One region of the Mesorhizobium sp. WSM4837 genome, then DNA from elsewhere that is predicted to be linked to it. Evidence: riboswitches for the same ligand, from Rfam matches in the RefSeq annotation. Region 1 holds a riboswitch; each other region holds the start of a gene.
What was found. A riboswitch is a leader RNA that binds a small molecule or an ion and turns the genes downstream of it on or off. The one in region 1 is predicted to bind cobalamin.
Positions count from the first base shown of each region.

Region 2: another riboswitch for cobalamin. It lies ahead of AC0L3D_RS03270 (aromatic ring-hydroxylating oxygenase subunit alpha); the one in region 1 lies ahead of AC0L3D_RS14810 (CbtB domain-containing protein).
Region 3: another riboswitch for cobalamin. It lies ahead of metE (5-methyltetrahydropteroyltriglutamate--homocysteine S-methyltransferase); the one in region 1 lies ahead of AC0L3D_RS14810 (CbtB domain-containing protein).

Region 1 covers NZ_JBVVQE010000021.1:55,778-65,492, forward strand. Annotated here, with positions in the region: gene AC0L3D_RS14770 (RidA family protein) at 1-12, shown strand, start outside; gene AC0L3D_RS14775 (creatininase family protein) at 225-1,028, shown strand; gene AC0L3D_RS14780 (tyrosine phosphatase family protein) at 1,311-1,820, opposite strand; gene cobD (threonine-phosphate decarboxylase CobD) at 1,936-2,976, opposite strand; gene cbiB (adenosylcobinamide-phosphate synthase CbiB) at 2,975-3,943, shown strand; gene cobO (cob(I)yrinic acid a,c-diamide adenosyltransferase) at 4,129-4,743, opposite strand; gene cobU (bifunctional adenosylcobinamide kinase/adenosylcobinamide-phosphate guanylyltransferase) at 4,745-5,242, opposite strand; gene AC0L3D_RS14805 (CbtA family protein) at 5,265-6,029, opposite strand; gene AC0L3D_RS14810 (CbtB domain-containing protein) at 6,059-6,238, opposite strand; cobalamin riboswitch at 6,276-6,485, opposite strand; gene AC0L3D_RS14815 (heparan-alpha-glucosaminide N-acetyltransferase) at 6,795-7,787, shown strand; gene AC0L3D_RS14820 (methyltransferase family protein) at 7,784-8,290, shown strand; gene AC0L3D_RS14825 (MerR family transcriptional regulator) at 8,391-8,777, opposite strand; gene mgtE (magnesium transporter) at 8,914-9,715, opposite strand, start outside.
Region 2 covers NZ_JBVVQE010000004.1:164-9,878, reverse strand. Annotated here, with positions in the region: gene AC0L3D_RS03310 (tetratricopeptide repeat protein) at 1-604, opposite strand, end outside; gene AC0L3D_RS03305 (LysE family translocator) at 614-1,237, opposite strand; gene AC0L3D_RS03300 (L,D-transpeptidase) at 1,426-2,193, shown strand; gene AC0L3D_RS03295 (diphosphate--fructose-6-phosphate 1-phosphotransferase) at 2,313-3,479, shown strand; gene AC0L3D_RS03290 (MBL fold metallo-hydrolase) at 3,496-4,215, shown strand; gene AC0L3D_RS03285 (molybdopterin-dependent oxidoreductase) at 4,300-4,911, shown strand; gene AC0L3D_RS03280 (FAD-binding oxidoreductase) at 4,908-5,654, shown strand; gene AC0L3D_RS03275 (FAD-binding oxidoreductase) at 5,664-6,779, opposite strand; gene AC0L3D_RS03270 (aromatic ring-hydroxylating oxygenase subunit alpha) at 6,803-8,050, opposite strand; cobalamin riboswitch at 8,163-8,365, opposite strand; gene AC0L3D_RS03265 (DUF680 domain-containing protein) at 8,868-9,074, shown strand; gene AC0L3D_RS03260 (DUF680 domain-containing protein) at 9,142-9,366, shown strand; gene AC0L3D_RS03255 (DUF680 domain-containing protein) at 9,441-9,677, shown strand.
Region 3 covers NZ_JBVVQE010000052.1:22,923-32,637, forward strand. Annotated here, with positions in the region: gene AC0L3D_RS25530 (peptidase domain-containing ABC transporter) at 1-488, opposite strand, end outside; gene AC0L3D_RS25535 (HlyD family secretion protein) at 521-1,606, opposite strand; gene AC0L3D_RS25540 (hypothetical protein) at 2,120-2,281, opposite strand; gene AC0L3D_RS25545 (hypothetical protein) at 2,319-2,480, opposite strand; partial or broken gene AC0L3D_RS25550 (IS5/IS1182 family transposase) at 2,970-3,056, shown strand; gene metE (5-methyltetrahydropteroyltriglutamate--homocysteine S-methyltransferase) at 3,150-5,495, opposite strand; cobalamin riboswitch at 5,611-5,800, opposite strand; gene AC0L3D_RS25560 (adenosine kinase) at 6,182-7,174, opposite strand; gene metK (methionine adenosyltransferase) at 7,283-8,458, opposite strand; gene AC0L3D_RS25570 (serine hydroxymethyltransferase) at 8,513-9,715, opposite strand, start outside.

The DNA.
Region 1 (9,715 bases):
GCGGCAGGGTGAGGAGCCGGCTGGAATCGACAGGCCGTTGATCTCCAGTTACACGACAAAGGCTGGTGCTGCCCCTCATCCGCCTGCCGGCACCTTCTCCCCGTATAGTGACGGGGAGAAGGGAAGCGCTCCAACGCTGGCGCCCCCCTCTCCCCGTCTCTATACGGGGGGAGGGTACGGGTGAGGGGCAGCGCCAACGCCGCCAGTTTGCTCGAGGTTTCAAAATGACCGTTGCAACGAAACGCGTGTGGTGGGGCGACTATCGGACCACAGAATACGCCACCATCGACCCGGAGGCGACAATCGCAGTTCTGCCGGTGGCGGCGATCGAACAGCACGGGCCGCATCTGCCGGTTTCGACTGACACCTCGATCATGAACGGCATGCTCGAAACGGTGATCGCGCGCCTGCCTGGCGATCTCGACATCCGCATCCTGCCGGTCCAGGCGGTGGGCAAGTCGAACGAGCACCTGCATGCGCCGGGAACCCTTACATTGCCGGCGGCGACCTTGATCGAGGCCTGGACCGAGCTTGGCCTGTCGGTCGCACGGGCCGGGTTAAGGAAGCTGATCGTCGTCAACTCGCATGGCGGCAACGAGGAGATCATGGGCATCATGACGCGAGAATTGCGCGTGCGGGCAAAGATGCTGGCGGTGAAGACGAGTTGGCAGCGCTTTGGCCGGCCGGCCGGCTTGTACACCGAGCTTGAGGATAGCCACGGCATCCATGGCGGCGATGTCGAGACCTCGCTGATGCTGCATTTCCGGCCGGATCTCGTCGACATGGCAAAGGCCGACAATTTCGTGTCCAACGTCGCCCGCGCCGAAAAGCAATTTTCGCTGCTGCGCCACACCGGAACGCACGCCTTCGCCTGGATCGCCACCGATCTCAACCCGAACGGCGTGGTCGGCGACGCCAGCATTGCAACGGCCGAAAAGGGCCGGCTGACCGCCAACCATCAAGCCGACGGTTTCATCAGCCTGTTGAAGGACGTGCGCAAGGCCAAGCTTGCAGATTGGCTGGCCTAGGAGGCTTTTCGCCAGCGCCGCGCCGCCCCTCACCTGCCTGCCGGCATCCTCTCCCCGTAAACGGGGCGAGGGCGCCCTCATCAATGTTTTCGCCAATCGCCGGCATTGCAAAAAAGGCGCCAGCGCTGCGGCCAGCCCCTTCTCCCCGTCACTATACGGGGAGAAGATGCCGGCAGGCAGATGAGGGGCAGCGCCGACGTCGCCAATACCTGCAGCGATCAAAGCACGAGTAGGTTGCTTGGTGGCTTGATGGCTCAAACAACTGTCCTCAAGACTAGGAAATCAGCCGTCGATCTTCAGCTCGAAAGGCGTGCCTTCGAAGGCCTCGGCGCCGCGCCCGATCGCCTGGATCGCACGGGTCATGCGGCCGTTGCGATCGAGCAGCGCGTCGGCGACCGCGATCAGCCGCGGGTTGGGTGTCGCCGTGGGCGACAGTGCACGCAGCGTCTCAGCCAACTCGACCTCGCAGCGCTGCGGCGCCAATGCCGCCGCGATGATGTAGGCCGAGGCCGTCGACCGGCTGATACCGGCATAGCAATGCACGACCAGCGGCCTTGCACGATCCCATCGGCGCGCGAAATCGAGCAGGTTGCGAACATGCTCCTCACCCGGCATGGTCATGCCCTCCTGCGCCACCGCGATATCGTGCATGACCAGGTGCAGATGGTTCTCCCGGGCGATCGACGCCGGCCGCGTCACCTCGGTGCCGGCAGCCAGCAGCGAAAGCAGCCGCTCGGCCCCGGTCTTCGCGACGGTTTCCTCGATTTTCGACAGCGAACAGACATGGATCATTGGTTGAGCTCCCAGTGCATGTCGCGCAAAAGTGCGCAGTGGTTTTGCGATAACGACATGCATAAAAAGAAGAACTTAAAGCGCGTCGCATGAGTCCGTTCAATTGTGACGCGCTTTAGGCCCCATCGTCGCGCTGTTGCGACCAGTCGGCAAGAGCCGATTCGAGCCGCCGCCATTCCTCGTCAGGTCCCGGCAGCCCGGCGCGCAGCACCTCCGGCCGGCCGGGAAAATGCCGAAGCAGGATGCCGCGCTCGCCAAGCGCCGAAAACAGACCGGCGGCGTCCGCCAGCCTGACATAGCGGAACAGGGTGGTGCCGCCGGCAACAGCAACGCCGAAGCGGCCGAACAGCGCATCGAGCCGCGCTGCATCCCTGGCCAGACGGTGCCGCATCTCGGCCTGCCAGCCGCTGTCGGCAATCGCACGGATGCCATATTCGAGCGCCGGACCGGCAACCGCCCACGGCCCGAACTGCGCCTCCAGCCGTTCGACCGTCAGTGCGTCGGCCAATGCAAAGCCGAGCCGCAGGCCGGCAAGGCCAAAAAACTTGCCGAAGGAGCGCAGCACGACGATGCCGCCATGCTCGACATCGCCGGCCAGGCTCTCGCCAAGCGGGCCGACATCCATGAACGCCTCGTCGACGACCAGCAGCCCGCCTCTGGCGCGCAATCGTTCGGCAAGCGCAAGCAGCTTCTCGCGCTCGACGATGCGACCGTCCGGATTGTTGGGGTTGACGACGATGGCAAGGTCGGCTCCTGCCAGGGCATCGAAATCGTCGACCTCCATCGCCGCATGGCCGGCGATGGCCGCTGCCCGCTGATGCTCGGCATAGGTCGGCCCGAGCACCAGCGCCTTGCCGGGGCTGACCAGCGAAGCGACGCGCGGCAACAGGATCTGCGTGCCCGGCGCTGCCACCACATTGGCCGCCGATGGTGCGCCATAGGCGCTCGCCGCGACATCGGCAAGATCACGGACCCGCGCAGCTTCCGGCAATCTCGACAGGGCGGTGGCGGGCAGCTCGAAAAACGGATAGGAGTGCGGATTGATACCGGTCGAGAGGTCGACGAAGGGCTGCGGCGCATGCGGAAAAAGCGCCCTCGCCCGGCCAAGGCTTCCGCCGTGATCCACCACTGCCGCCGCTCTATCAAGAGACTTCATGTCGATCCTGATCGCTTTCCTGTCACTGCTTGTTGAATTCGCTGTCGGCTATCCCAGCTGGCTGCTCGGCGCGATCGGCCACCCCGTCACCTGGTTCGGCAGGCTGATATCCTTTCTCGACCGCAGGCTCAACCGCGATACTGATTCCGACGCCCTGCGCCGCCGGCGCGGTGTTCATGCGCTGCTGATCATCGTGCTGGTGCCGGCCACCATCGCTTTCGCTGTGGAAACCATGCTTGCGGGCATTCCAGCCGGATTGATCCTCACCGCGCTCCTGGCGACATCGCTGCTGTCGCAGAAGAGCCTGGCCGAGCATGTCGAGGCGGTGGCCGACGGACTCGACAATGGCGGACTCGACATCGGTCGTGTTGCCGTCTCGCAGATCGTCGGCCGCGATCCGGAAAAGCTCGACAGAGCCGGTGTCTGCCGCGCGGCGATCGAAAGCCTGGCCGAGAATTTTTCCGACGGCGTGGTCGCGCCGGTCTTCTGGATCGGCGTCGGCGGGCTGGCCGGCGGCGTCGCCTACAAGGCCGCCAACACCGCCGATTCGATGATCGGCCACCGCACGCCGCGCCATGAGGCTTTCGGCCGGGCGGCGGCGCGCTTCGACGATCTGATCAACCTGCCGGCGTCGCGGCTGACCGCACTGCTTATCGTGCTGGCCGCCTTCCTCGTCAAAGACGCCGATGCCGGCAACGCCTGGCGCACCGTGCGGCGCGACGCGAAAAAGCACCGCTCGCCCAATGCCGGCTGGCCTGAGGCGGCGATGGCCGGCGCGCTCGGCCTGGCGCTGGCCGGGCCGCGCTCCTACGACGGCGTCATGGTCGACGACGCGTTCATGGGCGAAGGCGGCCGCCGCGATGTCGAGAGCGTGGACATCAGACGAGCGCTAAGACTCTATCAGGTTGCCGACTTTCTGCTGATGGGACTGTTCGGCTTGCTGTCGGTGATCGTCATCGTTGCGTGACGTCCACTGTGCGGCCTTTCCTTCTCCCCTTGTGGGAGAAGGTGGATCGGCGCGCAGCGCCGAGACGGTTGGGGTGTTGGACGGAGTGCTGTCGGTGCCAAGCTAGAACACCCCTCATCCGACCTCGCTTCGCGAGAGGCCACCTTCTCCCACAAGGGGAGAAGGAAGAAGAGGCGAACGAAACCTCAAAACTCTATGCCTTGCTGCGCTTTCACGCCGGCGGAAAAGTGATGCTTCGTAACTCCCATCTCGGTGACCAAATCGGCCGCCTCGACCAGCGCCGGCTTGGCGTTGCGGCCGGTGACGACGATATGCAGGTTTTCGCGCCGGCCCTTCAGCGCCGCCACCACCGTGTCGAGATCGAGATAGTCGTAGCGCAGCGCGATGTTCAACTCGTCGAGCACCAGAAGGCTAATCGATGGATCGGCCATTAGCTCGAGCACCTTGGCCCAGGCAGCCTCGGCGGCGGCGATGTCGCGCTTCAAATCCTGCGTTTCCCAGGTAAAACCCTCGCCCATCGTGTGCCAGACGACCCGGTCGCCGAAAGCGGCAAAGGCGTCCTTCTCGCCGGTATGCCATTTGCCCTTGATGAACTGGACGACGCCGACGCGCCTGCCGTAGCCGAGCATCCTCAGCGCCAGCCCGAAGGCGGCAGTGGTCTTGCCCTTGCCGGGCCCGGTGTTGACGATCAGCAGTCCCTTCTCGACCGTCTTGGCCGCGACCTCGGCGTCCTGCACCGCCTTGCGCTTGGCCATCTTGGCGCGGTGGCGTTGCTCGTCCCTGTCATCGATATCGGTCATATCACTTCACCTTGAGCGGCAGTCCCGTCACCATCAGCAGCACCGTGCCGGCGACGGCGGCGACCTGCTGGTTGAGCCGGCCGGCGGCATCGCGAAACCGGCGGGCAAGCGCATTGTCAGGCACGATGCCCTGGCCGACCTCGTTGGAAACCACGAACCACGGCCCGCGCGGCCGCGACAGCACATCCGCCAGCCCTCGGCATTCGGCCTCAATGTCGCGTTCGGCCAGCATATGGTTGGACAGCCACAGCGTCAGGCAGTCGATCAGGACAGGCCGGCCGTCAGGCAGCGCCCCGATCGCGCCGACGAGATCGAGCGGCGCATCGATCGTCGTCCAACCGTCGCGACGCCGCGCTCGGTGCAGCGCGATGCGTTCGTGCATCTCGTCGTCATAGGCTTGCGCCGTGGCGATGTAGGTCCACGGCGCTGGACAGGCCGTCACCAGGCTTTCGGCATGCGCGCTCTTGCCCGAGCGTGCACCGCCGACGACCAGGGTCAGCTTGCTGCCTGGAGCAGCGCGATCAGGCAAGGCTGTCGCGCAGGCCGGTTGCGGCGCCGGTCAAGCGGCCGCGCACCACGCCGACGACAGCGCCGAGCACCAGCCAGAACACCAGATTGGTCAGCGTCACCGCCACCACGAACTGGTGGTGCAGGCCTTCCGGGATCGGCGATTCGAAACTTTCGGGCTGCGGCGCGCCGACAATATGCGGCGCGACGATCAACGCTACGGCAAGAAGGGCCAGCGGCAGCGATTTGCGAAAGGCGAGCAGCCCGAGACCGGCAGCCGTCGCCACCACGGTCGCCGTCCACCAGATCTGGCGCTGGGCGAAATCGGCCGCCGGCATCGCCGGCAGTTCGGGCGGCAGGCCGAGGTTCGGGGCCAGCGTGAACACCGCGAAGCCGGCAAGGCCCCAGAACAGGCCCTGTCGCCAATTGCCGATGCCGCCGGCGAATTCCGAAGCGGCGACCAGGATCAGCGCAAAGCCGATGCCGGTGACGACGTTGGCAACGACGTTGAAAGCGAAGCGCTCGAAGCCATCGGCCGGCGCCCAGCCTTCCTCTTCCGCGGTGGCTGCTTCAGCCGGCACGGCGCTGCTCATGGCATTGCTGCCTGCTGCGGCCGGCGACAAACCATGGTCATGCGTGTGACCACCGCCGGCCTGTTCGTAGACTTCTGCCTTGAGGATGAGTGGCACGGTGGCGTAGGCCTGCATGCAGGCCAGAACGACGCCGGCCACTAGCCCTGCGATCGCCGCGATGAACACGACGTTGCGAAACAGTGTCATGGTGTCAGCCCCTCGTCAGTGGCCCCCCGTCAGTGGCATGGAAAGCCCATCGAATGGCGATAGTCGTGAGCGGCATTGTGGACCGCATCGATATGCGAGAAGCCGACAAAGCCCATGACGAAAACGCCGAGAAATGCAGCAAGCGCCAACTGCCCAAAGCGCGACTGCGAGGAGACGGAAGCGCCGAGCGAGACGGAAGCGGTATTCATGTCTTGTCCTTTCGCCCTCCACCCGAGGGCATAGAAGTCAGTTCTCCTGTCGCCGGCAGGTCTCCTGGCTCGCGGATCAGCGCCCTTCCCCACCTTCCCGAAGAAGCTCTTCCCGAAGAAAATCTTCAGTGGCATATGGAGAGGACTACCGCACACAGTTGCGGGGGCAGCCACGGCATCGGGCGAATTTTGCCCCTACCGCATTCCCTCTTGGTTCCAAAACGGAACCGACGACGGCTGCGACTATAGGCAGAATCGCCGCGCCCGGCAAACCAAATTCCGCCAGCTAGCAGCGCGAATGCGCCGTCAAGGTAATCGTTTCTCGGGGGCTCTTCCTTCTCCCCTTGTGGGAGAAGGTGGCCTCGCGAAGCGAGGTCGGATGAGGGGTGTTCCAGCTTGGCAAAAGCCGCGCTCCGTCCAACACCCCTCTTCCGTCTTGGCGCTGCGCGCCAATCCACCTTCTCCCACAAGGGAGAAGGAAGGGCGGCGCCTGTCTTCTTTTGTCCGGGGCAACCATGATAGTCGTCTTGCAGCACTGAATCAGAATTGCGAGACCATGACCATTCCTACGCCGGCCGTTCAGGACCGATCCAGGCGCATCATCGCCATCGACGTCGCCCGCGGCATCGCTTTGCTTGCCATGGCGAGCTACCATCTCACCTGGGATCTCGAATTCTTCGGCTACACCGATCCCGGCCTGACCGCCTTTGGCTGGTGGAAATTCTACGCGCGCTGCATCGCTTCGACCTTCCTGTTCCTGGTCGGCGTCAGCCTGTTCCTCGCCCATGGCAAGCAAATCCGCTGGAACGGCTTCTGGAAACGCTTCGCCATGGTCGGCGGGGCGGCGCTCGCCATATCGGCCGCCACCAGGCTTGCCACACCCGACAGTTTCATCTTCTTCGGCATCCTGCACGAGATCGCGCTCGCCAGCCTGCTCGGCCTGGCGTTTCTGCGGCTGCCGGCGCTGCTGACGCTGGTTGTCGCAGCTTTCGTCATCACCGCGCCGCTCTACCTCAGGTCCGAGATCTTCGATCATCCGGCCCTGTGGTGGGTCGGCCTGTCGGCAACCAACCCGCGCTCCAACGATTATGTCCCGCTGTTTCCATGGTTCGGCGCTGTGCTTGCCGGCATCGCAGCGGCAAAGCTTGCCTTCGCCTCCGGCATGCTGACGCGGCTGGCGGGCCTAACGCCCGGCCGCTGGACTAATCCGCTGGTCTTTATCGGCCGGCACAGCCTCGCCTTCTATCTGATCCACCAGCCGGTGCTGATCGGCTCGGTCTGGCTGATTTCGCAAGTCATGCCGGCAGCCGTCGAAACCAGGCAGGTCACCTTCCTGAAAGAATGCCAGGCATCGTGCGAGCAATCGCGCGACACGGAGTTCTGCAGCAGCTATTGTGTCTGCATGCTCGATACGCTCGAGGGCGAGGCCACGCTTGATCGGCTCTACCGCAACGACCAGGCTGCGGAATGGAAGGCGCATCTCGACGAGCTCGCCGGCGCCTGCACTGCCAAGGCCGACGGCACTTTGATGGAGGGAGGAGCACAATGACCGACCATCAGCAGAAACCGGGCCAACAGAAACCGGGACAGCAAAAACCGGGGTTTATACCGTGGCCGCCGCTGATCTATGTCGCGGCCATCGCCGTCAGCATCGCGCTTGGCTTGCTTTATCCGCTGCCATGGATCGGCGGCCTTTTGGGCGACATCCTGTTCGCGGCCGGCTGGGTGGCATTGTTCGGCGTCGTCGCACTCTGGTTCACGGCGATCCGCATCATGATCCGGGCAAAGACGACGCTCCACCCGAACGCCGTGCCGGACCATCTGGTTACATCGGGCCCCTTCGCCGTCAGCCGCAATCCGATCTATCTGGCCAACACGCTGCTGATGATCGGCGTTGCCCTTATCTCGGGGAACGTATGGTTCCTGCCGCTGGCGATCATCGCCGCCTTCGCAACGCAGAAAATGGCGATCGAGGGCGAGGAAAAAGTTCTGGCAACGAAATTCGGCAAGAAATACCGGGATTACGCAAAAAGGGTGCGCCGCTGGATTTGAGGCGGCAACCGGAGCGGAGCGTACATTTGAGTAGGTGAGCATCGGAAGCGCAGAAAGCCACGCTGGCTGGCCGCCAGAGTAGAATTATCAAAAAGGCCGATCAGGTGTTGACGCCAAGCTCCACCAGCCGCTCGACGCAGGACTCTTCGGCCTGGTCGAGTTCGGCCAGGGTCTCTTCGAGATCGCGGCGCTTCTGGCGCAGATCCTCGCGCTTTTCCTCGATGCGCTTGATCATCAGATTGAGCTGACCGACCTCGCCGGGCGGCTCCTTGTACATCTGGATGATTTCGCGGATCTCGTTGATCGAAAAGCCGAGCCTCTTGCCGCGCATGATCTGGCGGATGAGATGCCGGTCCGACGGGCGAAACAGCCGCGTGCGGCCGCGCCTCACCGGCTGCACCAGCCCCTCGTCCTCGTAGAAGCGCAGCGTCCGCGTCGAAACATCGAATTCGCGGGTCAGTTCGGTTATCGAATAATATTCCCGCATCATCACTCCAAATGCCCGGCCGCGCTGCGAGTTCCAACCATGCGGCCTCGCTATCCGCACGTGTGTCAGAATCGGCCAGAGGCTGTTCCAAAATCTCGCATGGCATTTACGTAAAAGTCAATTGAGCGGGCGTCGCTCACACGCCGAACCACCATGTGGCGAGGCCGAGAAAGGCAAAGAAGCCGACGACGTCGGTGACCGTCGTGACGAAAACCGCCGAAGCCACGGCCGGGTCGATCTTGAACCGGTCGAGCAGCAGCGGGATCAGGATGCCGGCAAGTGCGGCCACGAACATGTTGATGATCATCGCCGCGGCGATGATGCCGCCCAGGTTGGGATCGCGGAACCAGGCGGCGGCGACGATGCCGATCAGGATGGCGAAGATGATGCCGTTGATGAAGCCCACCCCCATCTCGCGGCGAATGATGCGGCCGGCATTGTAGATGTCGAGGTCCCTGGTCGCCAGCGCCCGCACCGTGACCGTCATGGTCTGCGAGCCGGCATTGCCGCCCATGCCCGCCACGATCGGCATCAGCACGGCCAGCGCCACGATGTGCTCGATCGTGCGGTCGAACAGGCCGATCACCGAGGCCGCCAGGAACGCCGTCAAAAGGTTGACGAGCAGCCACGGAACGCGCGAGCGCGAGGTCGAAAGGATGCTGTCCGACAATTCTTCGTCGCCGACACCGCCCATGCGCAGCAGATCCTCCTCGGCTTCCTGCTGGATGACGTCGACCACGTCGTCGATGGTCAGCACGCCGACCAGCCGCTCGTTCTCGTCGACGACGGCAGCGGAGAGAAGGTCGTATTGTTCGAATTCGCGCGCCGCCTCCTCCTGGTCCATCGTCGCCGGAATGGCGTGCCTGGTCTCATGCATGACCTCTTCGACCTTGATCGAGCGCTTGGTGCGCAGGATCTGGTCGAGGTCGATGGCGCCG
Region 2 (9,715 bases), on a different contig from region 1:
GGGCGACGGCGTGCTGCGCCCAGCCGTCGCGCGGCTCGATGTCGACTGCCATGCGGCCAAGCTTTTCGGCGCGCGCATAGTCGCCCATTTCCTCCAGCCCGAACGCCTGCATGCCGAGTATGGCGTGGTAGCCCGGCATGCCGCTCTGCCACGACGGCAGCGCGCGGCCGATGCGGTCGCGCAGCATGCGGGCATTGCCGGTGAAGAAATCGATCTGGTGCCCGGTCTGCAGCGCCAGCGCATCGAGCGGAAACTCGATGGCGATATCCTCGAGCAGACGAGCGGCTTCATGCCAGCGTCCTGCGGCAAGATGGCCAAGTGCTGCGACATGCGCCTGCTCGCGCGGCGAGGCGGCAAGCGGCAGTGCCGCCTCGTGGCATGTCCTGGCCACGGCTGCCGCCTCGCGCTCGGTGGCGAGGCCGAAGAGATAGCCCTTGAACACATGCGCCATGACGAAGCCGGGATCCTCGGCGATGGCGCGATCGACCGAGCCGACCGGGTCGCCGATGAAGCATTGCAGTTCGCGCACGGCCTGGCTGTAAGGCGAGAACCCGGCCTCCGTCGCGCCAGAAAATGTCAGCCCGAATGCGTCCCTGACTGCCACGTCATGTCCTCAATTGCCCGAGCGCATCGCCACTGTGGCGATGCCGGCGCCGACCAGCAGCGTGCCGCCGGTGCGGTTGAAGATGCGGATCGCCTTCGGGTTGCGAACGACGTTGCGTGCCCTTGCGGCGATCAGCGCGTAACCGAAGGCATTGGCGAAGGCGAGCGCCAGGAAAGTCGTCTCGAAGATCACCATCTGCGTCCAGAAATCGGCATGCCGGTCGAGGAACTGCGGCAGGAAGGCGACGAAGAAGGTGATGCTTTTCGGATTGAGCGCGGTGACCAGCCAGGCATGCGCCATCATCTTGGCCGAGGACACCGCGTCCAGGCGCGGCTCGGCCTTGAGCGTGCCGCCGGCGCGAAACAGCTTTATGCCGAGATAGATCAGATAGCCGGCGCCGACCACCTTCAGCACCGTGAACACGGTGGCCGACGCCGCCAGCAGCGCGCCGATGCCCAGCATCGACAGCGTCATCGCCGTAAAATCGCCAAATGCCACGCCAACCGCCATCGGCAGCGCGGTGCGCCAGCCCTGGCCGAGCGCATAGGATACGACCAGAAGGATGGTCGGGCCGGGAATGACAAGAAGGATCGTCGAGGCGGCGGCAAAGGCGGCCCAGTTTTCGAAGGACATGTTCGTCTCCTTGAGCTCAAAGAAGAGGATAAATCCTTGGGCTCACAAAGATGTAAAGGGGCAAAAATCGAAAATGCCCCTGGTTAACATCAGGCGACGGTTCTTCACGCTTTTTCAACCATGATTGGTGAAAATGCACTCTATCCGGCCGGACCGTGTTTCCCGCCGACAGCGTAGGGTTTGGGTAGATGCGCGAGTTGCCGCAAGGTCTGACGCCGCCGCACAATGGCGACGAAATCGAAATTTCCGAAATCCAGCTTTCCCGCCGCGCAGTGTTGTCCGGCGCCGGTGCGCTGGGGCTGCTCGGCGTCGCCGGCTGCAGCCAGACGCTCGACCTGTCGGCGCTGCAACTCGACGGCGTCACCACCGGCGCGATCACCCCTGTCCGCCCGAGCATCAGCGTCGACAAGAACATCACCAGCCCTGGTGTGATGTATGCCTCCGTCACCGACGGCGGCTTCACGCTGCCGGAAGTGCCCTACCTCAAGGTCAAGCCGGAGTTCCGCCGCCAGATCGTCGTCGACCCGACTGGCGAGCAGCCCGGCACCATCGTCGTCCATTCGCAGGAGCGGCTGCTCTACTTGGTGCAGCCCGGCGGTGACGCTATCCGTTACGGCGTCGGTATCGGCAAGGAAGGCTTTCGCTGGTCCGGCCGCGCCAACATCCAGTACGGCAAGGAATGGCCGACCTGGAGGCCGCCGGCCGAGATGATCGCCCGCAAGCCGGAACTGGTGAAATGGCAGGCCGGGCAGCCCGGCGGCCTCGACAACCCGCTCGGCGCGCGTGCGCTGTACATCTACCAGAACGGCCAGGACACCGGCTACCGCATCCACGGTTCGCCCGAATGGTGGAGCATCGGCCAGGCGATGTCGTCGGGCTGCGTTCGCCTGATCAACCAGGACATCATCGACCTCTACAGCCGCGTCTCCAGGAAGAACCCGGTCGTCGTCGTCTGACCCTCCCGGTCATCGTCTGAACTCGAGGCGGCTGACGCGGCCGCTCGACTCTCCCGTTGCGCGATCTCGCAAGACAGGCGAATGTGACTTGCAAAGCCACTGCTCGGGAGACGTGAAGCATGTCCGGAACTTTTGTCATCGCGCAAGGCGGCGGCCCGACCGCCGTCATCAACCAGACGGTGGTGGGCGCCGCGCTCGAGATCCGCAAGCGGCATCCCGGCGCCAAGGTGTTGGGCTCCATCCATGGCGTGCGCGGCATCCGCGACGGCAACTATGTCGATCTTTCGGCTATCCCTGAGGACCGGTTGCGGTTGATTGCGGCGACGCCGAGCGCCGCGCTTGGCTCGACGCGCGACAAGCCGGACGAGGCCTATTGCGAGATCATCCTCAACGGCCTGAAGAAGGCGGGCGCCGATGCCTTCATCTACATCGGCGGCAACGACACGTCCGGCACGCAGCAGATCCTGACCGACGCCGCCGGCGGCAAGATGGCTTTCGTCCATGCGCCGAAAACCATCGACAACGATCTCGAGGAGAACGACCACACGCCGGGCTTCATTTCGGCAGCCGAGTTCGTCGCCGGCGCTTTTCTCTCAGTCGACCTCGATTTCCGTGCTCTGCCGGGCATCTATGTCGGCATCGTCATGGGCCGGCACGCCGGTTTCCTCACCGCCGCCGCCGCCGCATGGCAGCTTGATCCCGACAGCGGCCCGCATCTCGTTTATGTGCCGGAGCGTCCGTTCTCGGCTGCAGCCTTCATCGACGACGTGCGCGCCACGCTCGATCGCCACAAGCGCTGCATCGTCGCAGTCTCCGAAGGCGTCAGCACCGCCGACGGCAAGGCGCTGGTCGAAAGTCTTGTCCCGCCGGACAAACTGGAGCGCGATGCGCATGGCAACGTCAAGCTGTCGGGCAGCGACCTGCCGGCCGCCCTCGAGCGCGCGCTGGCCGAAGGATTGCCGGGCAAGCGGGCGCGCGTCGATGCGCTCGGCTACATGCCGCGCGGCTATGTCGGCGCCATCAACCCCGTCGATGCGCAGGAAGCCTTCGATGCCGGCGTCTTTGCGGTCGCTGTCGCCGAACAGGGCGGCGGCTCGGTGGCACTGCAATATGACGGCGAGAAAACCGTGCTGAAGAAGGTGCCGCTGAAAAACGTTGCCGGCAAGACCCGTCACATGCCCGACGATTTCATGCTGCCGGATACCAACCAGCTCTCCGACGCAGGAATGGCCTATCTGAAGCGGCTGGTTCCCGAAAAGTACAAGGTCGGAAAGCCGTTCGTCTGATGCCGGCTTTTGCCTGATGCTTGACTGGTTCAGCAGAACAGCAGTTGACGCCGCTACAACAATGCTGACCGAGCCGTTCGTGCATGATTTCGTGCGCGCCAACATTTGGCATTTGCGCGGCCGCGACGTCGACCTGCTTGTCGACACCGGCATGGGGATTTGCCCGCTGGCGCCGGAGATCGACACACCTGATGGCAAGCCGCTGCTCGTCGTCGCCACCCACATCCACCTCGACCATGTCGGTTCGCTGCACGAATTCCCGCTGCGGGCGGGACCGAGGATGAGTGCCGCGCAATTCGACAGCATGGACGACGCCGTCACCTACGCCCACATGTTTCATGATCTCGACGGCGCCGTCTCGAAGCTGCCGGCGCCGGGCTGGAAAGCGGCCGAATACAGAATCCCGCCAGCGCCGCTGACGCGGACGCTTGACGAGGGCGATCTGGTCGACCTTGGCGACCGGCAATTCCGCGTGCTGCATCTGCCCGGCCATTCGCCGGATTCGATCGCGCTGTTCGATGAGGCCGACGGCCTGTTCTTCGCCGGCGACGCCATCTACGACGCCATGCTGATCGACGACCTGCCGGACTCCGACCGATCAGCCTATCGCCGAACAATGCAGCGGCTGCTCGATCTGCCTGTCAGCATCGGCCATGGCGGCCATGGACCAAGCTTCGACGGCAACCGGATGCGCGAGATCGCCACCGGTTATCTCAGGCGAACAGACGGCGCATAAGCCAAGAATCTGGTTGCCCGCCAGAATATCTTTGACAACATTGGTGAAGGCCGACAGGCGGCCTGATGCAAACGGATTGTCTCGATGATCACCCGCGGCTTCTCTTCAGGACGAAAGCCCCCGACGGATGCGGATGCGCGTATCCCGCCGGGGCAGTATCTCGAGCAAGGGTTTCCGGTGCTGTCGGCCGGGCCGACGCCGCGTGTGCGTACCGAGGACTGGTCGTTCACGCTCAAGCACGGACCGCGGCCGATCAAGACGTGGAACTGGACAGAGTTCAACGCGCTGCCTTTGACCAAGATGACGCGCGACATCCATTGCGTCACCGCGTGGACCAAGTTCGACACGGCGTGGCAGGGTGTGCTGGTCGACGATATTCTGGCGGATGCCGGCATCGAGCCACCGACGGCCTTCACGCTGGCGCTGTCCTTCGACGGCTATACAACCAACGTGCCGACGCAGGATCTCACTGCCGGCAAGGCGATGGTGGCGTTGCTTTACGAAGGCAGGCCGATCACGCCGGACCACGGCGGCCCGGCGCGGCTGCTGGTTCCGCATCTCTATTTCTGGAAGTCGGCCAAATGGCTGAATGGGCTGCAGTTCACCGAGCGTGACGAGCCCGGCTTCTGGGAGCTGCGCGGCTATCACATCTATGGCGACCCGTGGCGCGAGCAGCGCTATACGGGCGATCCATGAGCGACGGGCCGGCGGCGCAGTCGCCCTGGCAGACGGTGACCATCGCCCGCATCGAAAAGCGCACGCCGCGCGTCACCAGCTTTTTCCTCCAGCCGTCGCGGCCCTTCGCCTATCGTGCCGGGCAGCACGTCGATGTCAGGCTGACGGCGCCGGACGGCTATCAGGCGCGCCGCTCCTACTCCATCGCCTCGGCGCCGGAAGCCGGCGAGACGATCGAACTGGCGATCGAAAGGCTCGATGATGGCGAGGTCTCCCCCTTCTTCCACGATATCGCGGCGGTCGGCGACGAGGTCGAGTTGCGCGGACCGCTCGGCGGCCACTTCGTCTGGTCCGACAGCGACGGCGGCCCGCTTCTGCTGGTCGGCGGCGGGTCCGGCATGGTGCCGCTGATGGCGATGATCCGCCATCGTGCCGCACGCAAATCGGTGGTGCCCGCGGCGTTGGTGTTTTCTTCAAGGGTTTGGGACGAGGTGATCTTTCGCGATGAGCTGATCGATTTCCACGATCGCCGGGACGGCTTCGATCTGGTGCTGACGCTGACCCGCGAGCCCGCCCGGCGCCCGGCGGACTATTCACGGCGGATCGACGTTGCGATGATGGAGCAATCGATGGTGCGGCTGCCCGCACCGCCAAGGTTCGCCTTTGTCTGCGGCTCGAATGCCTTCGTGTCGGCCGCCGCCCAGGCGCTGATCGATGCCGGCGTTCCGGCAAGCCTCATCCGCACCGAGCGCTACGGGGTTTAAGCTCCCCGGTCAGGCGTCGATCTCGAGCGCCGTCAGCGGCTTCGAACAGCAGGCCAGGATGAAGCCGTCGTCGATCTCGTGATCGAGGATGCCGCCATTGTGGCTCATCTCGACTGTGCCCGAGACCTTTTTCACCTTGCAGGTTCCGCACAGGCCGAACTCGCAGGCTGCGGGAATTCGTACGCCCGAAGCGCGCGCCGTCTGCAGCACGGTCTGGCCGGCAACGCAGTCGGCATCGATATCCGAAAGCGAAAAGCGGATCGGCGTTGCGGCCTCGGCAGGTACCTCGACCCCACCCTTTGCCGGCCCACCCTCTGGCGGCGAACCGAACGGGGCCGGTATTTCCTCCACCGCCGGGGCCGCAAAGCTCTCCTGATGGTAGTTGGCCATGTCGAAGCCGGCCGCCTCCAGCATCTGCCGCACGGCGCGCATGAACGGGTCGGGGCCGCAGCAGAAAATTTCGCGCTCGCGAAAATCGGGCGCCAGCAGCGGCAGCCTTATCGCGTCGATCCGGCCCATATGGCCGAACCAGCCCTCACGGCTGGACCGCTCCTCGATCATGAAGCCGAGCGTCAGGCCCGGCATGCGGCTGCCGAGCAGCTCGAGTTCCTTGCGGAAGATGATCTCCTCGGGCTTTCGCGCGCAGTTGACGAAGCCGACATCGGTCCATGGCGCGCAGTCGTTCAGCCAGCGCAGCATCGACATCATCGGCGTCACGCCGGAGCCGGCCGAAATGAACAGATACTTGGCCGCGGGATGGCTGTGCAGCGAAAAGTCGCCCGCCGGCCCATAGGCCTTCACGTGAACGCCGGGCTTCAGATTGTCGAACATCCAGCGGGTGCCGAGGCTGCCGGCCTGCGCTTTCACCGTCACCGCGATCGAGAACGGCCGCGACGGCGAGGACGACAGCGTATAGGTCCGCATCAGCGGGCCCTCGGTGGTCGGCAGTTCCAGCGTCACGAACTGCCCCGGTCTGTAGCGGAACCAGGTCTGGTTGTCAGAGCGGAAGGTGAAGGTCTTCACGTCAGGCGCCTCGTCGCTGACGCCGATGACTTCCAGCACCTGGAGCCTGTCGTTCCAGGGCGCCATCTCGTCGAGATGGCGGTAGAGGCCAAGGTCCGTCATCGCATTCATCCCCTTGACCCCGTTCAGGCGACGCTGCGCAGCGCCGGCCGCCCGGCCTCGGCAAGGCGCGGCCCGATGAAGGAGGCGTACCATTCGACGAACTGGATGACGCCGCCCTCATGCAGTTCCGAATAGGGGCCGGGCTCATAGGCCGGCGACAGGATGCCGAAGGCGTTTTCCTCGACGATGCGACGGTCCTGATCGTTGGTCTCGGTCCAGACATGGGTGAGTTCGGCGAGGTCGTAATCGACGCCTTCGACCGCGTCCTTATGGACAAGCCATTTGGTGGTGACGGCCGTTTCCGTGGCACTGATCGGCAGCACGCGGAAGGTGACGGCATGATCGCCGAGGATATGGTTCCAGGTCGTCGGATAGTGATAGAGCAGCAGCGAGCCGATACGGTCGGTCGAAACGCTGTCGGAAAGGTTCTTCTTCACCGCGCGTCTTCCCGTCATCGTGTAGCTGACGGCGTCGCGCAGCAGCGGCGCGCGGGTGGCGCGATACTGCCCGGCCGGATCGATGCGGAACTTGCTCGGCAGGCCTGCCGCCTCGCATTTCGCCCAGTGCGCGAGCATCTCCGGATCGCTGTCGGCGCCCTGCACCCCGGTCACCGTCGGCGCTTCCGGGAATGTCTTGCAGAGTTCCGGATGGTTGCCGGCGCAATGATAGCACTCGCGGTTGTTCTCCCAGACGAGCTTCCAGTTGCCCTTCTCGACGATGGTCGATTCGAAGGCGACTTTTGCCTCGCGCAGCCGGTGCGGCAGGAGGTAAGGCTCGATCATGGCTCGCATCGGCGCGAAGTCGACCGGCTCGTTGGCCAGGCAGATGAAGATGTAGCCGCCAACGCTTTCGCAAGCCACCGGCTTCAGGCTGAACTGGCTCTTGTCGAAGCCGTCTGCCATCTGGCGAGCAAACAACAGCCGGCCGTCCAACTCGTAGGTCCACTGGTGATAGGGGCAGACCAGCTTCGCCGCAGTGCCCTTGTCGGCATTGCAGACACGGCTGCCGCGATGCCGGCAGGAATTGTGGAAGGCATTGATCTTGCCTTGCTGGTCGCGGACCAGCACGACCGGATAGTCGCCAATCTGGGCGGTGATATAGCTGCCAGCTTTCGGCAACTCGCAATCGTGGCCGATGAACAGCCAGTCGCGATACCAGATCAGCTCCATGTCGAGCTTGAAGAAATCTGGATCGGTGTAGAAGGGCTGCTCGAGCGAATAGCCTTGCCTGCGGCCGTGCAAGAGCCTCAGCATGTCGTTGCGCGCGTCCATGTCCTGTCCTCGTGTAAGGACTGAACTGGTGGTGATGGAGGGAGGATCGGCCGCAGACCGGCGACAGGGCCGACATGCATCATCCACCTCTTGACCGCCCACCGCGATCAGTCGAGTCTAAAAATCTCGGGCTGGTTTCCGGGCTCTGGAGTGTCCTTGCGGACTCATCGCGACACCTTCCCAGGCTTGTGGCCCAGTGGTCTCCCGTTGCGACTTGAACTCCACCACCGTTGCGGGGGCAGCACCGGGTTCTGACCGGCTTCCCAATTCTCCGCTTCGTCGTCACCAAGCGGCACCTGAGATGGCGTGATCTAATCATGCCGGCCGGCTGACTGTCGGCATGAAAGCGACATCGTATCCATGCGGCGCGACACCGCCGGCGAAACCTGCAGGTTTATATCTGCAGGGCTGAAACCCCACTTTTCGGCGGCCACTGTCGGCTGCTGTGACATCGAATCTGACCCGCGGCGGAGGTCAGGAAAGTTAACAGTTTACCAAAGTGACTATTAGCCGCTTCTAAAATCGAACCGAACGGTTCGTTTCTGTTGACAGCGTGCAGCACCCTGTGAACGCAGATCCGCCAATCCGTCAAATCATGAATGGCTAATTTTGAATAAGGTATTGAAAACAAACCATAAAACCATGGTAGCAGATGCCTCTGGTACAATTTCAAGGTGTAGATTCTTGGTCCACACGGAACAACTTCGTGATTGGAATCCGCCGAATGGCCTTCCCACATCGGGGCTGTCCGAATGACGCGCATCCTCCCAAGACACGCCGCTAGGCGGACGGAAGACTAAGATACTGGAGTACTAAAATGAAAAAGATCGCTCTTGCTGCCGTCGCCGCTCTGGCCATCACCGGCAGCGCCTTTGCCGGCAGCGACCATTATGGGTCCAACGCCGCCAACCAGCCGACTGCTGCGATCGACAGCTCGTATACGGCCTCTGTCCAGACGCCGGCTCACGCTGAAAAGCAGCCCGTTGGCCCGGGCGCCGACCGCAACCTTTTCGGCAACAATTAACAGCTGGTCCCAAACAGCAAAGTGGCGGTCCGCCGCTCGGGATCTGAGGAACTCAGGAGTATTTGAAATGAAGAAGCTCATTCTTGCCACCGCCGCCATTGTGGCCATCTCCGGCGGCGCTTTTGCCGGCAGCGACAACTTTGGATCGAACGGTGCCAACCAACCGGCCGCCGCGGTCGACAGCAACTCGTACACGGCTTCGATTCGGAATTCGGCTTCGGCGCAGAATCCGGTTCCGGCTCACGAGAAACCCGTCAACGGCAGCGACCGTAACCTGTTCGGCAACAACTAACAGTTCGTTCCAACAGCGGCGGCGGCATTTGCCCGCCGCGCTGGTGGAACCAAGAAAATCCAGGAGTTTTGAAAATGAAGAAGATCGTTGTTACCGCCGCCGCGCTTTTGATTGCTGCCGGCAGCGCTTTTGCCGGTAGCGACAACTTTGGCGGAACCGACATCAACAAGCAGGCGACCATCAACGTCGACAACACGCAGACGTCTTCGGTACGCAATACCGGCTCGCCGGTCTACAAGCTGCTCAACTCGTCGGGCGACTTACAGAAGTCCGCCCCGCAGGGCAGCGACCGGAGCCTGTTCGGCCGCTAGCGCATCGGCCCGAAAATCGGTTCGATTTTCGGAAAGCA
Region 3 (9,715 bases), on a different contig from region 1:
GCCGCCTTGTGTGGCGCAAGCAGACGTACGAAACGACCTAGGGGTGAGCTGGTCTCGTCGCGGCGCTTGAAGGTGTCTGCCGGAACCAGGAGCACCAGGGCGCCAGTCCATTGCTTTTTGAATTCCTCGTGCGCCAGCTTGCGGATTTCACCATAGGCTGGGTCCATGACGATGACCCACCTGGCATTGATCGCCTGGACTACGACGAAGTGATGCAGGACCTCGTTGACGATTACGTGCGCGATGGCGGGCTTGGGGATCTTGTATAGGCTGTCGAAGCCACCCTTTACCCCCTTGGCAACGAAGCCCAGCTTCCGGGCCGCTTCCATGAGGCCCAGCACAGTCGTGCCGGAGCGGTCGGTCGAGGCATACTGCCGGACGCGCGACAGCGGCAGCTTGTAGCCATAGAAGGCCGCGACAGAAGCAAGGCTGGCGGCCCCGCAGTCGGTGATATCGCGCTGCTTGAACTTAATGGCTTTGCTCGACATAGCGGCTCGCTGACTTTTTGGAAAATGAAGGATCAGTGGCTCGCCAGGAGCGGATTGAGCCAATCGTCGGCCTCGCTGTACAGGAGTCCCAGGACACTGCGGTCACCCAGGAGGAAGCGGGCCCGGACGGTCATGCCTTTCTTCAGGTTACCGATGACCCCGTGCTTGAGGGCGAGGTGGCGGCGAGAGAGCGCGCAGCGGACCTTGAAGACCGGTCTCCCGTCGTGCAGGGTGAAGTCGTGCGCCACGTCGAGCACCGTCGCGTCAATGACACCCCATTGATTGTAGTTGAAGGCATCCACTTGGAGACGCACCGACTGGCCCGGGCGCACAAAGCCGATGTCGTTGGGGGAAACGAAGATTTCCGCCACCAGTTCACCATCCGGCGAAACCCAAGCGACGGTTTGCCCGGCCTGGACGTAGCTGCTGGAAGCGAGGCCCGAGAATTGCTCGAGAGCGCCTGATACGGGGGCTCGAATGAGAGTCAGGTCCCGTTCGCTCTCAAGCTGATGCAAGGCGGCCGTGAGTTCCTGGAGGCGCAGGTTAACGTCGAACAGCTGCTGGTTCCATTCGGCGAATTTGCGCCGGGCGAGGATCTCGCCCTGGATCTCGACATTCTGAAGTGCGAAGGCGTTTTCCTCAACGGCCTTTGCCGGTGCTACAGCAGCGGAGAGCAGTCGCTTAGCACGCTCAAGTTCCGCGGCCGCATTATCGCGGGCATATTGGTTCTCCCGCAGCAGGTTGAGGAAATGGGCGCGCTCGGCCGTGGCTGACTCGGTTAAGAGGCGGATCGGGTCCTTGGCTTGCGTGCCGGAGGAGATCAGGGTTTCGAGGTCACTGGCAAAATCGCTCTTCGCGCGAATATCGCCTTTAAGCGCCCTGAGCTTTTCCTCAACCACCCCATCATCGAGGGCGAGGATCTCTTGCCCTTGAGCAACCAGATCGTTTTCGGCGGCAAGGATGCGGGAGATGCGTCCGGAGACCGGTGCGACTAGGGGCGTCTTCTCGACGGTGGGTCGAATAATACCGGCACTTTGGAAAGATACCGTTACTGTGATGAAAGGCAGCGAGACCAAGACCGCGGCCACAGAGAGCACAATAATCTTGTAGACGATCAAAGCTCTCTCTGATCCTCGAGAAAGGATGCTCTCTGCAGTGCAGTTGGCGAGTTCAGGACTAAGTGAGATATTGATGACGATCTCGCTGGTTACAATAATGTTGATCTATGATGGTGCCAATCATGCACCATGTCTTCGGCGCGCACTACGTCAACGAAATCCTACAGCAGAAACTGAGGCTATGAACCAAAGACCACCGGAAGTTGATGGTCCTGCTTCTCGGGTTAACGGGGTCAAGCAGTATACTGATGTCTCGGTATTCATTGGTTTCCTTTTCCAAAACGATGAAAATCGGCGATCATTCTGCCGCTTGGCAGCACTCCCCCGCGCCTAATGGCGGCAATACCCATGCCCACCACGCAAATAGAGGCCAAAAAAGACGTTCTATATCTTTTTCCCAACCCGACTGAGAGTACGTCGGCCGAACATCACGCTGTCAGCGCGACAAACCAGGCCACAGCTGCCTGGAGATGACCAAGGTCAACCCCAGAGCAGTCGCGAATATTATGGATCTTAATGATGCTTAACATATGTTATCACGGCTGCTATACCAAATACTAACGCAGCAACTCCGCTAAATATTGCCGACGCCAGCCAGAACCACCCTCCGGACGTTGCACATGCTTCTTCGCGCGTTAACTCGGTCACACCATAGGCTTGCATATTGGTCTTCATTTTTTTCTCCTTTCCTAGAGCTTGAAATAAGGGTGAATCAGTGATTTGGGTCGGCGACTTTTGCCCCTATGCTTACAGCTGCAAGGCCGAACGTCCCCAAAATCGCGAAAGCTATTGCCCAAAACATCCCTCCCGAAATTGCAGATGCTTCTTCGGGAGCCAATTCGGTCACACCATAGGCTGAGATATCGGTCGTCATTGTTGGCCCATTCTAGTGCTGAATAAGAGCATGAATCAGTGATACCGGTCGGACGCGTATGCCGCCATACCACTAGAACATCAAGAGTCGTGCCAACTGGGTAGGAAGCGCCTCAGAAAAACTGTTCTGCACGTTATCAATGGCTTCACTGAAAGCGCGGCGACACGCCGGGCCGAACATCGCCGTGTCGCTAACTCGACAAACCCGACAGTAGGGGCCAACCCAAGGTGCGTCGGTCTCCTTAGGTTGGCGCTGAGGTCCGGGTTCGTACGTCGGGCCGCGACCGGGACATCCATTGTGCAACCGAAGCTACGTCATCGAAACGACGAGTCCGGCTGTAACGGACTCGACTGGATCGGCCGCTATCTCGATGGTGCCGGTGCTCAGGCGGCATCCTCAAGCGTTGGCCCTCGGTGAAGTGTCTGTTGGCCGCTGGCGCCTGTGAGAGGCTGCAGCTCTGGACAAAGCCGTCTTCCTTCATTTCGTGGCGAAATCATCCGTCCTTCGGACCGGAAGCGCTTCCAAATCCTGCCCCGCCGCTGGGCCGTCGAGCGGACCTTCGGCTGGACGACAAGGGTGGGGACTCGCAGGCGTCCACCGACCTGTGCGCGGCTTTTCGATGTCGTCCTTTGTTTGAATTATCCGCGAAGCCCGCCACATGTTTGCCCGTCACAGTGGCTCAGCGGCCTGCGCCTGCACTTTCTCCCGCAATGCGCATGCTGCAGCGACCATGTTGATGAGGGCAGGGCGGACCTCCTCCCATTTCCTTGTTTTGAGGCCACAGTCCGGATTCACCCACAATTGGCCGTCCGACAGTCGCTCGCGGGCAAGTTGGGCGAGATGCAAAATCTCGCCAATCTCCGGGACACGTGGTGAGTGAATGTCGTAGACGCCAGGACCGATTTCGTTTGGATATTTGGACTTGGTGAAGGCGTCCAGCAGTTCCATTTTGGAGCGCGACGTCTCGATCGAAATGACGTCCGCGTCCAGTTCAGCGATCGAGTCGATGATCTCATTGAACTCCGAATAGCACATGTGGGTGTGAATTTGGGTCGCGTCCTCTACACCCGTTGAAGCGAGACGGAAGCATTCGACTGCCCAGCCGAGATAATGTTTCCAATCGGACTTCCGCAGGGGCAAGCCTTCGCGAAACGCGGCCTCATCGATCTGGATCACCCTTGCGCCAGCTCTTTCAAGGTCGGCCACTTCATCGCGGATGGCGAGTGCGATCTGGCGGCAGGCCTCGGCGCGGGGTACGTCGTCGCGAACAAAAGACCAGTTAAGAATCGTCACTGGGCCTGTGAGCATGCCCTTCACCGGCTTTTTCGTCAGCGACTGGGCAAATTGCCACCAGAGAACCGTCATCGGATTGGGCCGCGATACGTCGCCGAAGATGATGGGAGGGCGCACCAGCCGGGAGCCGTAACTTTGCACCCAGCCATGCTGGGTGAAGGCGAGGCCGGACAGCTGCTCGCCGAAATGCTGGACCATGTCGTTTCGTTCGAACTCGCCATGTACCAGCACGTCCAGCCCGATCTCCTCCTGCCAGCGGACCGCCGCCTCGGTCTCCTTCTTCAGGAAGGCCTGGTAATCGACATAGCTCAGCCGGCCCTTCGCATGAGCGGAGCGCGCCCTGCGCACCTCGGGCGTCTGCGGGAAGGACCCGATCGTCGTCGTCGGGAACGGCGGCAGGCCGAGCGTGTCAGCCTGGACTCTGGAGCGCTTGGCAAATGCGCTCTTTCGTTGCTTCATGGCGCCGTCAATGCTGATAACCCGCCCATGGACGAGCGGATCATGGACCTTTCCAGACATTGCGCGCGCCGCGGCCGCCTCGGCAGAAGCTTTCAGTGCGCCTGCTACGGCCTCCCTGCCTTCGGATAAGGCTTGGGCCAGCACAAGCAGCTCTTCACTCTTCTGGGCGGCGAATGCCAGCCACGAACTGACATCCACATCGAGCGCGGTCTCCATCCGCAGGTCCATCGGCACATGAAGCATCGAGCAGGAAGGCGCAATCTCGACGCAATCCAGCGGCCAGCCGGCAATGATCGGCTTGATGCGGTCGAGAATGGCAGCCAGGTTCGCGCGCCAGACGTTGCGGCCGTCGATCAAGCCAAGTGAGAGCACCAGATCCTTCGGTGCGAGCCGACCAACCGTCTCCAACTGCTCGGGAGCGCGCACGAGGTCGAGATGTAGGCCCGCCAGGCGCAGCGAAAGCGCGGTCGCCAGATTGTCTCCCAGCGGCCCGAAATAGGTCGCCAGCATAATTTTCAACTTGGGCGCGGCTTTCGACAGCTGGCCGTATGTGAATTCGAAGGCAGCTCGTTCGTTCGGGCTAAGGTCGAGCACAAGGGCCGGCTCATCAATCTGCACCCAGTCGGCCCCCGAGAGCTCCAGCCTCCGCAGGAGTTGCTCGTAGACGGGCAGCAGCCGCGGTAGGAGCGCTATGGGATTGAAACACTGGTCGGGAGACTTCGCCAGCTTGAGGAAGGTGACCGGTCCAAGGATGACCGGGCGTGTATGGATGCCGAGCTCCTTTGCCTCCAGAAAGTGATCGACTGGTTTCGTCGACGAGAGGGCGAATGCCTGATCGTCGCTCAGCTCCGGCACGATGTAGTGGTAGTTTGTGTCGAACCATTTGGTCATTTCCATCGCGGTTACGCGCTGGCCCTGAACTGCATGCCCGTGACTGGCGTGAACGCAACCCGCAGTATCGCCTTGCGTCCCGCGCGCCATCGCGAAATAGATGTCGAGGGGGACCTCGCCGCCCGTCCAGCCATAACGGGATGGCACGGCGCCGACCATTGCTGCGGTGTCGAGCACATGGTCATAAAGTGAGAAATCGTTCGACGGGATTTTCGACACGCCGCGGTCGTGCTGCTCGCTCCAGCTGGCGGCACGGAGTGCCTTCGCCGTCGACAGAAGGTTGGCAGCAGAAGATTTTCCGGACCAGTAGCTTTCGAGCGCGAATTTCAGTTCTCGCCGGCGACCGATACGCGGCATGCCAAGCGTTGCTATGGGAACTTGCTGGGAGACATTCATTCCATACCCCAATGGTTGCGGCGGGGACAAGGAAGGCGCTAGAAGGCCGGCATAAACGCCGAGCTGCCGCGGCCACCAGACACCCCGCCCGTGGACGTTGTTTACCGTGGCAGGTCTCCTGGCTCGCGGGTTACAGCCTCTGCCCCGTCTTCCCGGGGCAGTTCGCCCCAGTGACATTGATGGGTTTGGCTCGCCGCTTACAGTTGCGGGGGCAGCGCCGGCTTCCCTCTTAGCTCCGCTACGGCAACGCCTAGCGGAGAACCACGACACGCGGACAATCGCAGCAGTCCGCTTTGTTGTCAATGCGGTATAAAGAAATGTTTATGTCTTTATGTGAAATTGTTCGTTTGCGGCGTGTTCTCAAGTCGCAGGTCGCGGTAGAGCTGAGCCGTTTGCGCCACTCTCCGGGCTTGTGCCTCGCCGCTCGGGCAATCTGCCGGTGACACGATCCCGGCTCAAAAACGACTTCGTCAAAAACACGTTTTGGCCATCATGATCGGCGGCAGTACTGGCCGAAGTGCGACAACGTTCCTGAGCCTGCAAAATTGAAATTTGGAGAAAACCGCCATCCTTCACGGACGGGCACGCGACATTTCGATGTGTACGCGCTTGTCTGGACAGCCTCACAAAGGGCGCTGGCAGCACCTCGCTGAAACACCGCCCTACAACAATCCCGCCTGCTCAGCCTCGCGGCGCAGATTCTGCCGCGGCCTGGGGCCGATCTGCTGGATCACCAGTCCGGCCGCCAGGGAGCCAAGGTCGCCGCAGGTCTGCAGGTCGCGGCTTTGCGTGTAGCCATGCAGGAAGCCGGCGGCATAGAGATCGCCGGCACCCGTCGTGTCGACCAGTTCCTTGATGGCGGTCGCCTTGATCACCACGGTCTCGTCGCCGCGCACGATGACGGAGCCTTTTTCCGAGCGGGTCACGGCGGCGATGCGGCAATCCTTGCGGATCTGCGCCAGCGCCTCGTCGAACAACGCCGTCTGGTAGAGCGACTTGATCTCGTGGCTGTTGGCAAAGACGATATCGACCGTGCCCGAACGCATCAGGTCGAGGAATTCGTCGCGGTAGCGGTCGACGCAGAACGAATCCGATAGTGTCATTGAGACTTCGCGGCCTGCCGCGTGCGCCAGCTTCGCCGTCTGCCGGATCGCTTCCTTGGCGCGCGGCGGGTCCCACAGATAGCCTTCGAAATAGGTGACCTTGGCGCCAGACGCCTTGTCGGCCTCGACATCCTCCGGCCCGAGCTCGACGCAGGCGCCGAGATAGGTGTTCATCGAGCGCTCGCCATCGGGCGTGACGAAGATCATCGAGCGCGCCGTCGGCGGCTCGCCCTTGAGCGGCCTGGTGTCGAAGGCGACGCCCTGCGCGTGGATGTCGTGGGCGTAGATTTCGCCCAGCGCATCGTTGGAGACCTTGCCGAAGAAAGCGGCGCGGCCGCCGAAGCTGGCGACACCCGCCGCCGTGTTGCCGGCGCTGCCGCCGGAGGCTTCGATGGCCGGGCCCATGCGGCTGTAGAGCAGTTCGGCGCGCTGTGTGTCGATGAGGTTCATCGCACCCTTTATGATGCCGTTGGTCTCGAGGAATTCCTCGTCGCACTGCGCGATGATGTCGACAATGGCATTGCCGATGCAAAGCACGTCATATTTCGACATCAGTGTCTCCGCCAAAACCCGAGCCGGCTTCTCGCCACGCCGGGGCCGGCGTGTTTTTGGCGAGTGTGGAATGGGTCGCCCTATGCCCACGCATCCAATACCCGCGCATCACGCAGCTGCCGGTCCTGCCTCACGCAACAGGTCGTCAGCTCTGTCCGTCTTTTCCCAGGTGAACTCCGGCTCTTCGCGGCCGAAGTGTCCGTATGTCGCGGTCTTGCGGTAAATCGGCCGTAGGAGATCAAGCGCCTTGATGATGCCTTTCGGCCGGAGATCGAAAAGCTCAAGGACGGCGCGCTCGATTCTTTTTTCATCAATCTTTGCGGTTCCGAATGTATTGACGAGGATAGAGACCGGCGCGGCCACACCGATCGCGTAAGCAAGCTGAACCTCGCACACCTCCGCCAGTCCGCTGGCAACGACGTTTTTTGCAACGTACCGCGCCGCATAGGCGGCCGACCGATCAACCTTGGACGGGTCCTTGCCCGAAAAGGCACCGCCGCCGTGACGCCCCATACCGCCGTAGGAATCGACGATGATCTTGCGGCCCGTAAGCCCGCAATCGCCCCGCGGCCCACCGACCACGAACCGGCCTGTTGGATTGACCAGGAACCTTATCCCGGTCGTATCCAAGTCGTGGGGCAAGACCGGCCTTATGATCTCCTCAATGACGCCTTCGCGGACCGTGGCTTGTGAGACCTCTTCGTCGTGCTGCGTCGACAGGACTATGGTATCAAGCGCTACCGGGCGCAAACCCTCATAACGGACGGACACTTGAGATTTAACGTCCGGGCGAAGCCAGCCAAGGCGGCCGGTTTGGCGCACCTCCGCCTGTTTTTTTGTCAATTCGTGAGCGAGTTGGATTGGCAACGGCATCAATGTTTCGGTCTCGTTGCACGCGTACCCGAACATGAGGCCCTGATCCCCGGCTCCCTGATCGAGATCCTGCCCTCGTCCCTCGTCGACGCCCTGGCTGATGTCAGGCGACTGCTCGGTCAAGGCCAAGATCAGGGCGCAACGCCGGCCGTCAAAGCCGATCGCATCGTCGTCATATCCAATGTCCAAAATGATATCGCGGGCAACTTGGCTGTAGTCGATATGCGCGTGACTGGTGATCTCGCCAGCCAGAACGACCATCCCTGACTTCACCAACGCTTCACAAGCGACACGAGCCTTGGGATCCTTGCGAAGGATCGCATCGAGCACGCCATCTGAGATATTGTCGGCCATCTTGTCGGGATGTCCGGCGCCGACGGATTCGGAAGAAAACACGAATTTTCTAGTCATGGGATTTCCTCGCTTCAAACGTTGGAAATAGATGTGACAGTTGATCAGGCCGTCTTACCTGTCGGAGATGCCAGGCACGTCGAACGCAGCGCAGAAGTCGGCAACGTCTCTGCGCACGCGGGCATGGACGTCCGAATCATCGGGCTGGCGGCAAACCAGGTCGATGAAAGCGGCAATCTGCAGCATTTCCGCCTCGCGCATGCCCACAGACGTCACTGCTGGCGTGCCTAACCGAATGCCGCTGGTGAGCGCGGGATGGCGCCGGTCCCCCGGCACCATGTTGAAATTCGTAATGATACCTGCTTGCGACAGACGCTCGGCATAGGCTTTCCCAGACAGCGGCCGGTCCCTAAGATCAAGGATCAGCATGTGATTGTCAGTGCCCCCCGTGACGAGTTCATAACCTCGCTCCAGAAGGGCCTGGGCCAGAGCCTTGGCGTTGTTGACGATCTGCTGACCGTACACACGGAAGGATGCATTCCCTGCTTCGTGCAGAGCGACAGCTAGCGCGGCAATCGTATTCATGTGCGGTCCGCCCTGGAGGAGAGGGAACACGGCACGGTCTATGCGTTTGGCCAGATTGTGTTTGCTCTTGGAATGGTAGAGCGCCTGATAGCGGTCTTCATTCCTTGACAAGATGAAGCCACCGCGGGGGCCGCGGATCGATTTGTGAGAGGTGCTGGTGACAACATCGCAATGGCCAACGGGATTCGGATGCACTCCTGCGACAATGAGGCCGCTGATGTGGGCGATGTCGGCTACCAGATAGGAGTTCACCTCCGAAGCAATGTCGGCCATTGCCTCATAGTCAAAGATGCGCGGATAAGCAGTTCCGCCGACCCAAATGAGCTTCGGTCGTTCGCGTTTGGCCGTCTCGCGCAAGCGGTCATGGTCAATCTGCTGCGTCTTTTCGTGCAGCCCGTACGGAACTCGCTGATAATCAGTGCCGGAGAAGTTGACGGCCCAACCGTGCGTCAGATGCCCCCCGCCGGGGAGGGTCAAGCCCATCATCTTGTCTCCCGGACACAACAGCGCTCGACAGACAGCCTGATTGGCCGGCGAGCCGGAATAAGGCTGCACGTTGGCGTGTTCATAGCCGAACAGCGCCTTCAATCGCTCGATGGCGAGATTCTCAAGCTCATCGACAATCTCGTTTCCGGCGTAGTAGCGCGCGCCGGGATATCCCTCGGCATACTTGTTGGTGAAAATAGACCCGGTCGCTTCCAGCACCGCCGAGGACGCGAAGTTCTCGGAGGC